2 regions of the Mucilaginibacter sp. CAU 1740 genome follow, and region 2 is predicted to be linked to the other one. Evidence: riboswitches for the same ligand, from Rfam matches in the RefSeq annotation. Region 2 holds a riboswitch; the other holds the start of a gene.
What was found. Region 2 has a riboswitch for thiamine pyrophosphate ahead of AAFN85_RS14540 (TonB-dependent receptor). Riboswitches for the same ligand answer to the same signal wherever they lie in the genome.
Positions count from the first base shown of each region.

Region 1: another riboswitch for thiamine pyrophosphate. It lies ahead of AAFN85_RS01835 (class I SAM-dependent methyltransferase); the one in region 2 lies ahead of AAFN85_RS14540 (TonB-dependent receptor).

Region 1 is NZ_JBDOQS010000001.1:397,727-404,873, forward strand. It holds gene AAFN85_RS01815 (HAMP domain-containing sensor histidine kinase) at 34-1,362, shown strand; tRNA gene AAFN85_RS01820 (tRNA-Met) at 1,416-1,488, opposite strand; gene AAFN85_RS01825 (nuclear transport factor 2 family protein) at 1,708-2,124, shown strand; gene AAFN85_RS01830 (hypothetical protein) at 2,117-3,142, opposite strand; TPP riboswitch at 3,241-3,342, shown strand; gene AAFN85_RS01835 (class I SAM-dependent methyltransferase) at 3,441-4,154, shown strand; gene AAFN85_RS01840 (AIR synthase family protein) at 4,163-5,215, shown strand; gene AAFN85_RS01845 (thiamine phosphate synthase) at 5,212-5,883, shown strand; gene AAFN85_RS01850 (Trm112 family protein) at 5,864-6,121, shown strand; gene AAFN85_RS01855 (DUF2012 domain-containing protein) at 6,262-7,147, opposite strand, start outside.
Region 2 is NZ_JBDOQS010000006.1:79,585-86,731, forward strand. It holds gene AAFN85_RS14540 (TonB-dependent receptor) at 1-2,102, opposite strand, end outside; TPP riboswitch at 2,164-2,287, opposite strand; gene aspS (aspartate--tRNA ligase) at 2,693-4,438, shown strand; gene AAFN85_RS14550 (FKBP-type peptidyl-prolyl cis-trans isomerase) at 4,505-4,966, shown strand; gene AAFN85_RS14555 (FKBP-type peptidyl-prolyl cis-trans isomerase) at 5,048-5,515, shown strand; gene AAFN85_RS14560 (FKBP-type peptidyl-prolyl cis-trans isomerase) at 5,524-5,988, shown strand; gene AAFN85_RS14565 (tRNA-(ms[2]io[6]A)-hydroxylase) at 6,097-6,696, shown strand; gene AAFN85_RS14570 (sensor histidine kinase) at 6,857-7,147, shown strand, end outside.

The DNA of each region.
Region 1 (7,147 bases), on a different contig from region 2:
TTAAATTATTATTTTAGCCTGCACTATTAGACGATGGTTAAAAAAATGAATGCGGTTTGGCTTAGGCTAATAGGTGGTCGTTCTGACTTTGCTTTAGAAAGCAGGATATTTCACTCCATAACGGCGGGTTTAATTATACTTGCTGCTTTTTATGCTCCCTATAACTTTTTTAGTGGCTTATATGTTGGCTCCTTATCTGCCCTGTTGTTGGGCCTGTTTTTCGGCTACCAGTACTACAACTCGCGTTTTAATAACAAGCAGCACAGCAGTTTTTTATTCGGCATAACTGGGATTGTTGTTTTTTCGGTTAACTATTTCGCCAATTCTGGTATTAATGGCTCTACCGATATCATATGGCCGGCTTATCTGCTGCTAATTTTTGCCATTTCCCCTTATCGGCAACACCTGTATTGGCTAATTGCTTATATCATACTTTTCCTCATTTTACACCTCGTTGCCTACTATAATCCGGGGCTGGTTAAACACCCCTTTGCTGCCGGAAAAGGTGAACTTATCGATAGGGTTACGGCATTCCCTCTACCGGTAGTTACCATTTATATCGTTATAAAATATCTGCGCAAAAACTACGATAAAGAACGAGTAACCGCCGAGGAAAAAGCCGTAGCCATTGAGGCGAAGAACCAGCAAATATTACAACAAAAAGAACAACTTGAAATAAGCGACGCTGAAAAGAATAAACTAATGTCTATCATATCGCATGATATGCGGACACCTTTACTTAACATACAGAGCTACCTGCAATTATTAAATGGTAATGATTTGGAGCAGGCCCAGCGTACGGTGATCGAACATGAACTACTTACCGCCACCGATGGCGCTATGGATATGCTCACCAATTTATTGTTGTGGTCAAAATCGCAAATGGAAGGGCCAACTGTTGATCTTTTACCGATAAATTTGCTTGCTGCATTAAAATCAACGCTCGATATGGGTGCCATGCAAGCCGAAAGAAAAGGCATATCGCTTATATGCAATATCGCAGAAGGCGTAGTAGTAACCGCCGACACAAATATGTTGCAAATAGTAGTGCGTAACCTTATTAGCAACGCTGTTAAATTTACTCCAACAGGCGGCGCAATTAAAGTAAATGCACAGCCGGTTGGGAACGAATGTAAAATAACCATTAGCGATAACGGCAAAGGGATAGCCAACGATAAACAACAAAGCGTATTTTCAATTAACGCCATACCCGATTTTGGAACGAATAATGAAAAAGGTGTTGGCCTTGGGCTAACCCTGTGTAAAGAGTTTATTGAGCGCCAAAACGGAAGGATCAGTTTTGAAAGCATTCCTGGGCAGGGTACCAGCTTTTTTGTGTTTGTGCCAATGGGGAAATTGTAATTTCGGCAAAACAAAAAAGCCTCAAATCTTTCGACTTGAGGCTTTTTACTTTGTAGCGGGAGCAGGACTCGAACCTACGACCTTCGGGTTATGAGCCCGACGAGCTACCAACTGCTCCATCCCGCACTGTTTTGATGCTGCAAATGTACAATAAGTTATGACAGCGGAGTGTAAAAATGGTTTTATCTCATTAACATTCGCTTAACATGCTATTGGATAGGGTATTAATTTTATTGATAAATATCAATTTGTTTCTTACCAAACATCAATGTGTAGGTTTTTGCTGTGCTGCACCTTTGTAATGTTCTGAACGATGAACGTACAGGGCCACAAAAGCACAACAAAATGAAAACCGCAAAACAATTATTATTGGGTTACCTCGAAAACGTTAACAACCCGGATATAGCTATTGAACTTTTTGCCGACGATGCCGTATTTGAACTTCCTTACCTGGCAAGTTTGGGTTTGCCATGGCAGTGGAAAGGAAGAGAGGTGATCTACAACTTTCTTAAAAATCTGCCTAAAACATTTGGCAATTTCCATTTTCAAAACATCCGCATCCATATTGATACGCCCGAACAAGCCTTTGGCGAATATGATGTAGATGCGATAGCTAACTCAACCGGCAGGCCTTACCCGCAAACTTATATGGGCCGTGTTGTTGCCGAAAACGGAAAGATCAAGCTCATCCGCGAAGCGTTGGATATGGCTTTGGTGGCTAAAGCCATGTTCCCGGATGGATTGGAGCATTTAGCTAAATGATTTTGCTATCCGTTATTTCAGATAAAAACTGGTCGGCATCATCAACAGACATCAGGATCTGGCTGGTGCTGATTGGTTTTCTGTATAAACGCTCTATGGTTACCGGGGTGTTAAATGTAAGCAGCGCGTTGTAGCTGTTTTTCATAATGCCTCCTTTAAAACACCCTTCTGCTGGTTCAAAGCTATCTTTTACTTTTTCGGCCGTAGTGATATTATCTAATTCAACAAGCGCGCGCCAGCGTAAACCGGTACGGAGTAAAGCCCTGTTCTCCATCATCAAAACCGGACTTTTTACCAGCGCTGAAAAATCGCCGGTTATAAAAATGGTTCCGTAAATACTTAGTATAGTTACTATGTTGGCCGCTATATGGCTGTACTGCATTAAAAACAAATGGAAAGCTACCATCTCGATAACACATACGGCCAATATCACCCCAAACAAAGCAGCATACCCCGATTCTTTATGAACACTAAAGCGTTTATAGTCCGGCAATGCCGCTCGCTCTTTTTTAAAGCAAAGCAGCCCGAAACGTAAAATAGTTACTTCCGAAGCCATGATCTTCACGGCTACACCATCGCCCATTATGGCTGCCATGCTTTTGTGCAGGTTGAAAGCCACATCCGGAAATTCGGCCTGTAGTTTCCTGTATTCTTTTTTGATATGCCTTATTTTACTGATGCAATAAATAAGCATCCCCAATTCTAACCCCGCAGTGAATTTTCTTAGCTGAATAATGTAGCTACGCTGATGAGCAGGCAATATCAAATAGGCCACGCCGCAACAGCAGGTAATAACCAGCATTATTCGCCATGTTTTTTGTTTAAGCGGGCGGATTATTAACAGGTAATAGGCTACGGGAAAGGTAATTACCAGGTCCATCAAAAAGCCGGTCGCCACAATATCGGTTTTGGCCGGTGTTACATTGTGGATCAAAATAAGCCCTGTAATTAAAATGGTGAAAGCTATGCCGATGGTAAACCAGATGTTTTTATGGACGACTGAAACAGATAAGGTCATGGTAGTTTGGATTAGATGGAACGTGATCAAATATAGGTATATCGCGCCGTGAAATGATTTTCTGCTACCGTTTTTCCATTAAATAAACTACCTTCGTTTTATATAGCACGGGGTGCTTTAACCGCAGGGTTAAGGCTGAGATAATACCCGCACAACCTGACACGGATAATACCGGCGTAGGGATGCACTGGCTTAATTAGTTGGTTTATGGCGTTTGCCGTTTATTGATATATGGCCTTGTTTCTGTACCGGTACGCCTGTGCAGAAACAAGGCTTTTTTATTTAATGAACTAAACAAATGGAACCAGAAAACAATTTTGGCCTCGTAACCCAAAGCCTTACTAACTGGCAGGGCCGCAAAGAGTGGTTTTTTAACCGCGAACACACCGATACTTATGAGCAATGGTACGAGGGCCGCTACAAACGCGCCGAAGTATGGCAAAAAAAGGTAATGTCCCAGCTGCTCGGCACCGATCCCCGCGTTAAAGAACTGCTTGAATTTGGTTGCGGCACTACCCGCTTTACCCGCTGGTGGCACGAAATAGGCATCGACGCCACGGGCGGCGACCTATCGCCCTTTATGCTTGGCCAGGCCGTACATCTGTTTAAAGGCGACCTGGTAAACGCCGATTCGCATTTTATGCCTTTTAAAGATCACACTTTTGATGCCGTTGCCTTTATCACCACGTTCGAATATTACCGCGACCCGGTACAGGTGATCCGCGAGGCGGCGAGGGTTGGTAAACACGGCATCGCCTTCGGGATGATGAACAGGAACTCGCCCAAAGTATTGCGCCGTCGGGTGCAGCAAATGTTTGGCAAAAATCCGTTTTACGTTACAGCCACGTTTTACACCCCGGCCATGCTCACCAAAAAAATTCACGAAGCGTTAAAAGGTCGCCAATATAGCCTGGAGTGGACCTGCACCGGTTTGCCCGAGTGGTTCCCGGTACAGCAATGGAGTGTACCCGCAGGTGATTTCTTCGGACTGTATGTTAAATTTTTGGATTAATACAGCCGATGTCACTATCAGGAAAAATAACGGGCGAGGGTTTTGAGCACATCATCCTGCCCCGGCGAGGGCGCCAGCGTGATGAGGTTTTAAGTGGCCCGGCTTTTGGCGTTGATGTATCGGTGATAAACCTGCCAAATGGCTTAGGGCTGGCCCTTACCAGCGATCCGCTGTCGCTCATTCCATCATTGGGTTTGCAGGAATCGGCATGGCTATCGGTGCATTTAATGGCCAATGATATGGCTACCACAGGCTTCGCGCCGCAATACGCGCAAATGGTGTTGAACCTGCCTCCTGGTTTAAGTCAGCAGGATTTTACTACTTATTGGGATCATATCCATCGCTATAGCGATCAAATAGGCGTGGCTATTACCGGTGGGCATACCGGCAGCATTGAAGGTCAAAATTCAACCATTGCTGGCGGAGGTACGATGCTGCTCACCGCACCGGTTGATGAGATCTTGTTAAGCAAAAACGCGCAACCCGGAGATGTGATCATTGTAACAAAGCAATGTGCCATGTCATCAGCGGCCATATTAGCCATGAGCTTCCCGCAGACTGTTAAAAACAAGTTGGGCGAGGAGGTTTATCACCAGGGCTGCGAGTTGTTTTATCAAACCTCATCATTAAAAGACGGCCTTACAGCGGCAGGCATTGGCAAGCGTTTTAACAAAGTTACCGCCATGCACGATGTTACCGAAGGCGGCGTTCTGGGTGCTGTTTATGAAATGGCTATTGCATCGGGTAATGGCGTTGTTGTTAATAACGATCTGCTGCCAATTGGCGATGTGCAAAGCCAGATCTGCGGGCTGTTCAGTATCGACCCCCGGTATTGCATCGGCGCGGGGGCTATGGTCATCGCTGTAAAAGAAGAATGGGGCCAGAACGTGCTGCAACGTTTAAATGAAAACAACATACCAGCAACCATCATCGGCCATTTTACCGAAAAACAAAAAGGCTATGCACTCATCGAAAATGGCGAGGAAAAACCGATGCCCTACTTTAGTAAAGACCCTTATTGGGATGCTTTTTTTAATGCTTACAAAAACGGATGGAAATGATGGATAAACCTTATAAAATTACCGGCGGCGTTTACCTGGTGATAAACCCTGCTATTGATGAAGATAAGTTGCTCAGTAAATTACAGGCTGTTTTATCTGGTGGTATCGAGGTGGTACAGATCTGGAATAACTGGTCGCCCGGTGCCAACAAACGGGCGCTGATAGAAAAGGTAGCTGCTTTATGCAAGCCACACCATGTGCCCTTGCTTATTAACCAGGATTGGGTATTGCTGCGCGATGTCCCAGCTTTGGATGGTATTCATTTCGATACGGTTCCGGCTTCGATATCCCTTATTCGGGAAACCGTTAGCCGTTCATTTATCAGCGGTATTACTTGCTCCGGAAGCCTTGATACCGTAGCCTGGGCCGAAGATAACGGACTGGATTATGTATCCTTTTGTTCTATGTTCCCGTCATCATCGGCAGGGAGTTGTGATATAGTTACGCCGCTTACCGTAAAGCGGGCAAGGGCGCTTACCGCTATGCCATTATTTGTGGCCGGAGGCATCACCCCGCAAAATATCATCAGCCTAAAAAAGATCACCCCGTTTGATGGCATCGCTGTAATATCTGGCATTATGAGCGCCGATGATCCAGAACAAAAAGTTAAACAATTTAAACTCGCGCTAAGCGCTAACCCCACTCAACATGCAACTCAAAACCATTAATAAACTCTGCTGTCCCTTTGATAAAAGCGACCTCGACTTGCAGGTATTAGCAAAAGATACTGAGCAAAATATTATTGAAGGAATTCTTACCTGCACCAGCTGCCAGCGTAAATACCCTATTGTTTACGGCGTCCCCATTATGGCCCCTGATGAGTATCGACAGATGCAGTTGGAGCAGCCTATTGTTGAAAAGTGGAAGCTGGAGTATGATTTGGTTGATGTGAAATTACTGCCGTAAGGAGTGTGTTAAAAAACGTCATTGCGAGGTACGAAGCAATCGCGAACTTTACAAGGCGGATTTGCATAGCCCCTCGGCTTCTGTGCGATTGCTTCGTGCCTCGCAATGACGATGTTGTTACTTAACCAAGTTTTCACTCATCAATTCGCCACATCATTATTCTCAATTCCCGTCCTGTTTTTGTTGATTCTATCCTTTAATCCACCAAAATTATAATTAAGGCTGATATTGAATGAGCGGTAATAGTTAATGCTTTGATAGGTTTGGGTAAATTGCGGCCCGAAGGTTTTGCTTATGCTGGTGCGGTATTTGGTAAAGGGGTTTTTAATTCCTCCGGAGATGCTAAACTTGTTTTTAACAATATCCTTATTGAAATTAAAGGCACTATAAAAATAACCGTTGGAGTAGCCTTGCAAGCCAGTAGGGTTACGACTGCGTACACCAAGATCTGCATTTAAAGCCCAGCCATGGTCAAGGCGCACTACGTTTGATAGGGTTGCGCCATACATCAATTGGTTATTGCTTACGGTTTTACCATCGGCCTGCCCTTGCAGCCATAGTTGCATGATATTGCCGTTAACGCTTACATTGTAAATTTTAGTTACCGGATAGCTAAAGTTGAAATTAACACCCGCGCTTTGGGCTTTGCCGGTGTTTGCATAGCTTATTTGCGTAACCTGGGTAACGTTGTTAAAGTTCACCACCTGCACATCCAGGTTGTTCATGAACGAATAATCAAAGCCGATATTCACCGATAGCTTTTTGTTGCTGTTGTAACCAAACTGGATATCGTTCAATAAAACTGGCCTTAGGTTGGGGTTGCCGGTAACTTCAAAGTTAGGGTTAGAGCGGTCTATATAAGGGTTTAACCTGTTGATGCCGGGCCGCCTGATGCGTTGCGAAAAGCCGAAGTTGATGCTGCTTTCGTTTTTAAACCTTTTGCCTATGGAGATAGAGGGGACTACATTTAAATAATTTTGACTGGCTATAGATCCGGTGGTCATGAAATTGGCGCGGATCACAGTT
Region 2 (7,147 bases):
CCGCCTTTGATAGGGCTATAGCTGATGGTACTTGAGCCTGTTAGTGATGGTGAATAAGCAATATCGGTTTTAGCTAACACCTCTTCAACTCGTTTTTCGTCACCGTTCTTGAAAAATTGGTGATAGTCCTTAATCTTGTTGGTGCTCCAGGTAGCGGTTAATCCCCAGTTTAGCTGACTGGTGATCTTTACCTTTCCGCTAAACTCCAAACCTGCGCGGTAGCTATCCTTAACGTTGGTGCGCACGGCGCTGCCAACATCATTCAACGCGCCGGTTAATACCAGCTGGTTTTTATACAGCATATAAAAGGCGTTCAACTCTCCGCTGAAAACAGATGAGTTAAAGCGATAGCCCGCTTCAAAATCTTTTAGATTTTCGGCCTTAGGGCGGTTTTGCGGCGGCGACTGCACATAGTCGTCGCGATTAGGCTCATGGTTGCCTACCGCGAACGAAGCATACACATTGCTATGATCGTTAAATTGATAGGTAACACCGGCTTTGGGATTGAAGAAATTTAACTGTGCCTTTTGCTGCGCATCTTGCAGATATTGGTCGATACCATAAAACGTATAATTAATATGGCGGTACTGCATATCGGCATAAAGCAAAAATTTATCTAAGTGCCACTCCGCACGGGCAAAAATGTTAAAATCCTTCTTTTTAGCATCATTATTATAATACTCATAGTTAGGGCCTACGCCAATACTGTTTTCGCTGTAAATGATGTTGCCATAGTGCCCGCCCCTGTATTCGTTGTATGCACCGCCTAAATTAAAATTCAGTTTATTGGTTGGCTGATATTTTAAGGCATAAGTAACGCCATAAAAATTGTTGTTAAGCCATTGGCGACGTACGATGTTAGAGGTTGATAGGGTATCTTTGCCATAAATAACCGGACTTAAGCCATAATTGCTTACGCTGTCACTTTTAACGTATTCTTCATAATAACCTTCGCCATGGGTGTAATGTAAGGCTCCGCTAAAGGATAGTTTATCTGAAAACTTTTTGTCGTATAGTAATTGATAGTGGTTTTGCAGGTAATCATCAACCTGGTCTTTGTAATAGGCGTTGTTGCCCATATCGCCCAGTTCGTTATAGGTGCGGTTATCCGGGCGGGTGTCATCGCCAATTACATAATCGGCAACGCCATTCCAGGCCTGGTAGGTACGTTCGTGCCCCGAAAATATGTTTACTCTTAAAGTACTGTTATCGCCATAATAAGCGCCGCTCACAAAAAATGATTTCAGGCGTGATGATGCACGGGCGATATACCCATCAGAACGGATCCTCGACAAACGGCCATCTAAACTAAACCTGCCGCCAAGCAAACCTGTACCTGCACTTACAGTATTTTTTAATGAACCATATGAGCCTGCCGAGTTATCCAATTGCGTATAAGCCGTATCCCTGCGCGTAGCGGTTTGCACGTTGATACTACCGCCAAAGGCACCAGCGCCATTGGTTGAAGTACCCACACCTCGCTGAATTTGAAGGTTATTGATAGATGATGCAAAATCGGGCAGATCGACAAAGAACGCGCCCTGACTTTCGGCATCATTTAGCGGGATACCGTTAACCGTAACGTTGATCCTCGACGCGTCAGATCCGCGGATGCGGATCCCTGTATAGCCAATACCTGTACCACCATCAGAGCTGATCACAACCGATGGTGTTTGGTTTAGCAAATAAGGCAGGTCCTGGCCGAAGTTGTTTTTCTCCAGGTCTTTTTTGCTGAGGTTGGTAAAGGCTGTTGGTGAGTTTTTACCTGCACGGGTGGCGGTGATGGTAACCTCATCGGTAGTTAAAGCGCCGGGGCTTAAGGTAAAGTTGAGTGTTTGATCGGCACCTAAAGCAGTGGTTTTGGTTAAAGATTGATAACCGATGTAACTAACCCTTAGCGTATAGTTACCGTTTTTTAAATTGCTGAAAATGTACTTACCGGCAGCATCGGTAACCGTGTTTTGTTGCGGATTTAAAATAGTGATGGTAGCGCCGGGCAGTGCTTCGCCGGCTTGGTTGGTAACCTTTCCCGAAATGGAAAGTTGGGCCGATGCCATAACAGGCAACAGCAGGGCCATTACGGCCACAAATAAATTTTTCAAAATGCGTTAAAACAAAATTGAGTTAAACCATCTGTACGCCAGGGTAAAGCGACAGTACACTTAACTTATTTACCTTTATCCCTACGCCGGCATTATCCGGATCAGGTGCAACCACCCGGTTCTTTTTAGCGAACCTGGTGATATGGGTATGATCTCAGCCTGTCTTTCAGTTTGGTAAAACAACCTGCAGTTTGTTTTGCAACCAAAGCAAGGCACCCCTTGAGAATTGTATTGAGGGCAAATATAGGTTTTGATTTGGGATTTATAAGAAATAATGCTGTTTTTGATTAATTTGCTATTAAAACACGTATAAGATTGTTATGCTCGCAAAGTCGCTAAGACGCAAAGCTTGTCTTTCTTTTTTGGTGCATTCGCGTCTTAAACCTCTTCACCCAACCACAAAAAAACTTAGCACTTCAGAATCTTTGCACGAAATAGTCCAATTGAAATATTTCTAATCCATCAATGAAAAAAGCGCTTTTTACGCTCTCTATTGGCTTTTAAATTAACATGTTACTAAATTCGAAATCGAAAATCCGAAATCCGAAATCAAAAACTTACTTTAGCAAACTTTTTTATAAAACATTGTTATGCTTAGAACTCATACCTGCGGCGAATTAAATATCAGCCATTTAGGCCAAACCGTTACTTTATGCGGTTGGGTACAAAAATCGCGCGATTTGGGCGGTACTACATTTATCGACGTGCGCGACCGTTATGGTTTAACCCAATTGATATTTAACACCGATACTGATGCCCAGCTGCGCGAAAAAAGCCGCGAGCTTGGTCGTGAGTTTGTGATCAAGGTAACCGGTAATGTAATTGAGCGTACCAGTAAAAACACTAAGATCCCTACCGGCGAGATTGAGATTGTTGTTACCGAGATAGATGTATTGAACGCGGCTAAATTGCCTCCGTTCCTGATCGAGGATGAAACCGATGGTGGCGAAGAACTTCGTGCCAAATACCGTTACCTCGACCTACGTCGTAACCCTATCCGCAGCAACCTGGTTCTTCGCCACAAAATGGCGCAGGAGGTGCGTAAATATTTAGATGCCCTGAACTTTATCGAGGTTGAAACCCCGGTACTGATCAAATCAACTCCCGAAGGCGCGCGCGACTTTGTGGTGCCAAGCCGCATGAACGCGGGCGAGTTTTACGCCCTGCCGCAATCGCCCCAAACATTTAAACAATTACTGATGGTGAGCGGTTTCGACCGTTACTTCCAGATCGTTAAATGTTTTAGGGATGAGGACTTACGTGCTGACCGTCAGCCGGAGTTTACCCAGATTGACTGCGAGCTATCATTTGTTGAGCAGGAAGATATTCTGAACATTTTTGAAGGCCTTACCCGCCACCTGTTCAAAACCGTAAAAGGTATTGACCTGGGTGAGTTGCCGCGCATGCTGTACGCTGATGCGGCGCGTTTATACGGATCAGACAAACCTGATCTGCGTTTCGGGATGGAGTTTGTTGAACTGAATGACATTGTTAAAGGTAAAGGTTTCAGCATTTTTGATGATGCCGAATTGGTAGTTGGTATCAATGCAAAAGGCTGCGCAAGCTATACCCGCAAGCAAATTGATGAGCTTGTCGTGTGGTTAAAACGCCCGCAAATTGATGTAACCGGCATGATCTACTGCCGTTACAACGAGGATGGTACGCTGAAATCATCGGTAGATAAATTTTATAATGAAGATGAACTAACCAACTGGGCAGCTGCATTCAACGCCGAAAAAGGCGATTTGATGCTGATTTTGGCTGGTGGTACAGATAAAGTACGTAAACAACTGAACGAGCTGCGCCTGGAAATGGGTAACCGTTTAGGCCTGCGCGATAAAGATACTTTCGCTCCACTTTGGGTGGTTGACTTCCCATTATTAGAGTGGGATGAAGAAAGCAGCCGTTACCATGCCATGCACCATCCATTCACTTCTCCAAAACCTGAAGATATTGCCCTGTTAGATACCGAACCGGGAGCTGTACGCGCCAATGCTTATGATTTGGTGATCAACGGTACCGAAATTGGTGGTGGTTCAATCCGGATCCATGACCGTGCTTTGCAGGCGTTGATGTTCAAGCACCTTGGTTTCTCGCCAGAGGAAGCACAAAAACAATTTGGCTTCCTGATGGATGCATTCGAGTATGGCGCACCTCCACATGGTGGTATCGCTTTCGGTTTCGATCGTTTGGCATCAATCTTTGCCGGTCTGGATTCTATCCGTGATGTGATCGCTTTCCCTAAAAACAATTCGGGCCGCGATGTGATGATCGATTCACCGTCAACCATTGCCGAAGCACAGATGACCGAGTTGAAAATTAAAACAACGGTTTAAATTTAAACCATAAAATAAACTGAGCCCTCTTTATTTTTAAAGGGGGCTTTTATTTGGATACCCATCATGAAAAAGTATCTTTTATTATTAGCTATGGCTGTTATCGCTTTAACGGCATGCAACAATGCCGCTAAGCTAAACCATGAAAAGCAAGCCGGAATTGACGATTCATTGATCCGCGTTTACCTTAAGGCCAATCCGCGGATTAAAGCACAAAAACATCCATCGGGTATTTATTACCAAATTTTATCTGAAGGCAAAGGTGGGCATCCAACCGAAAACTCGATAGTGACTGTAAACTACAGCGCGGCACTGTTAAATGATATGGTTGTTGATAAAGGCGAGGGCTACTCAACCGCGTTAAACAGCCTCATAAAAGGCTGGCAGATAGGAGTTCCGCTGGTAAAACAGGGTGGAACGATATTGCTTATCGTACCATCGGCACTGGCATACGGTGCCAGCGGCCCCGATCGTGTGCCTGCAAATTCGGTTTTGGTATTTACTATCGATTTAACAGATTTTAAATAAAATCATCAAAACAATACATTGTTTGTAGCGTTTACCTGCTTTTAACCGTCAGGTTGATTAGCATACATAACTATTAACTAAATGAAGAAATTCTTATTATTCGTTTTCGCACCGCTGGTGCTCCTCACTTCATGTTCAAAAGACAAGTTTGATGCCGAAAAGCAGGCAGCTGCAGATGATGCCGCAATCAAAGCCTACATCGGTACTGATGCCGCGTATCACGCCACTGCCGACGGCTCGGGTGTTTATTACAAAATAGTAACACAAGGTACAGGCGCAAACCCAGCTATTACATCAACCGTTAAAGTAACCTACACAGGAAAATTACTTGATGGTACTTCTTTTGATTCAGGAACTATTACAAAACCCCTTAGCGGACTTATAGCAGGTTGGAAATCGGGCTTACCATATATCAAAACTGGCGGTCGTATTATTCTGGTAATTCCGTCAAGGGAGGGATACGGTAACGTGGCGCAAAATGGCATCCCTAAAAATTCGGTTTTGGTATTTACAATTGATCTGCTTAGTTTTACTGACACCGCCAATTAACCCTAAAAATGAAAAGAAACCTTTTGTTATTGCTGTTTGCTCCATTGCTAATGCTATCGTCGTGCTTTAAAGATAAAGCTGCCGATCCGCAACAGGTGGTTTTAAATGAAGACGGCAATATCAAAAACTATCTGGCTGCCCATCCCGAAATTACGGCTACCAAAGATACATCGGGTGTTTATTACCAGATCATTGCTGCCGGTTCGGGCACGCATTCTGGCCCTAATGCTACCGTGACTATCGATTATACGGGGCAGTTGTTTAGCGGCGTTACTTTTGGCCAGCCTGATTATAAAGGTAAATTATCCGAGCTATTGAAGAGCTGGCAAATCGGCATCCCGCTGATAGCTGCTGGTGGGGAGATCTTAATTATTGCACCATCACGTTATGCCTACGGGCAAGCTGGCACCAGCCAGGTGCCACCGAACTCAACGGTGATATTTGATATCAAGCTCAAAAAAATAGAACAATAAAACAAAGGCCATCCCAAAAAGATGGCCTTTGTTATTAAATACCCGCTCCAAAAAATACCTTTCGCCTTTAACCTTTCAGCTTTCGCCTCCATAAAGTATCTTTGCAATGTGAGCGAGAAAACCATCCTTAAACTGCAACTACCTACCGATCCTCTTTGGGTTAAAAATGTGGTAGAAAGCAATATTGAAGAAATATTGACCGACCATGCTTTTTGTGAACAAAAAGCCGCCAGCAATGCCATTACCCTCATTGTTCAAAACCCAAACCTGAGCGAGTTGGTGCAGGAAATGGCTTTATTGGTGCAGGAGGAAATGGACCACTTTAAACGCGTACACGATATTATACTGGAGCGCGGCTATATTTTGGGTAAGGAACGTAAGGACAATTACGTGAACGAGCTCCGTAAGTTTATTATTATAGGCGGAGGCCGTGAGGCGCAGCTGATTGACAGGTTGCTGTTTTCGGCCATGATAGAAGCCCGTAGCTGCGAGCGTTTTAAAGTACTTTCAGAAAATATTAACGATACAAAACTGGCCGAATTTTATCACGAACTGATGATTAGCGAGGCCACACACTATTCGATGTTCATCCGCCTGGCAAAAAAATATGCCGAAGGAATTGACGTTGATGCAAGGTGGAAGCAGTTTTTAGAATACGAAGCCATGGTGATCCAGAACTATGGTAAAGGGGAGACGATACATGGGTAATTTAAAGTCTTAAGTTCTTAGTCGAAAGTCTTAAGTCGCGAATGTTATTTTTGACTTCCGACTCCTAACTTCTGACTCCCGACTTAAAACTCGTCCATACAAAACCTTAAATTACCGATACCCCCTTTTATTGCTGTAACATAATGCGTTATTTTACATAATGTCGCGTTTTAAAGCATTTTCGGTTATTATACATATTGCGGGCTGGCTGTTGTTCATGGCTTTTCCGTTGGTGTTTTTAAATAGCCGGGGGCAAAACACCACTATCCTTACTTTTTTGAAGGAGCCTGCTTATTGGATTTTCTGTTCAACATACATTATCCTTTTTTACACCAACGCGTACCTGTTTATCCCTAAGTTTTTCCTTACCAAACGCTATTGGGTTTACAGTGGCATAGTACTGGTGTTATTAATTTGCGTGTTCTTTCTTCGCCCTTTCGAAAAATTGATG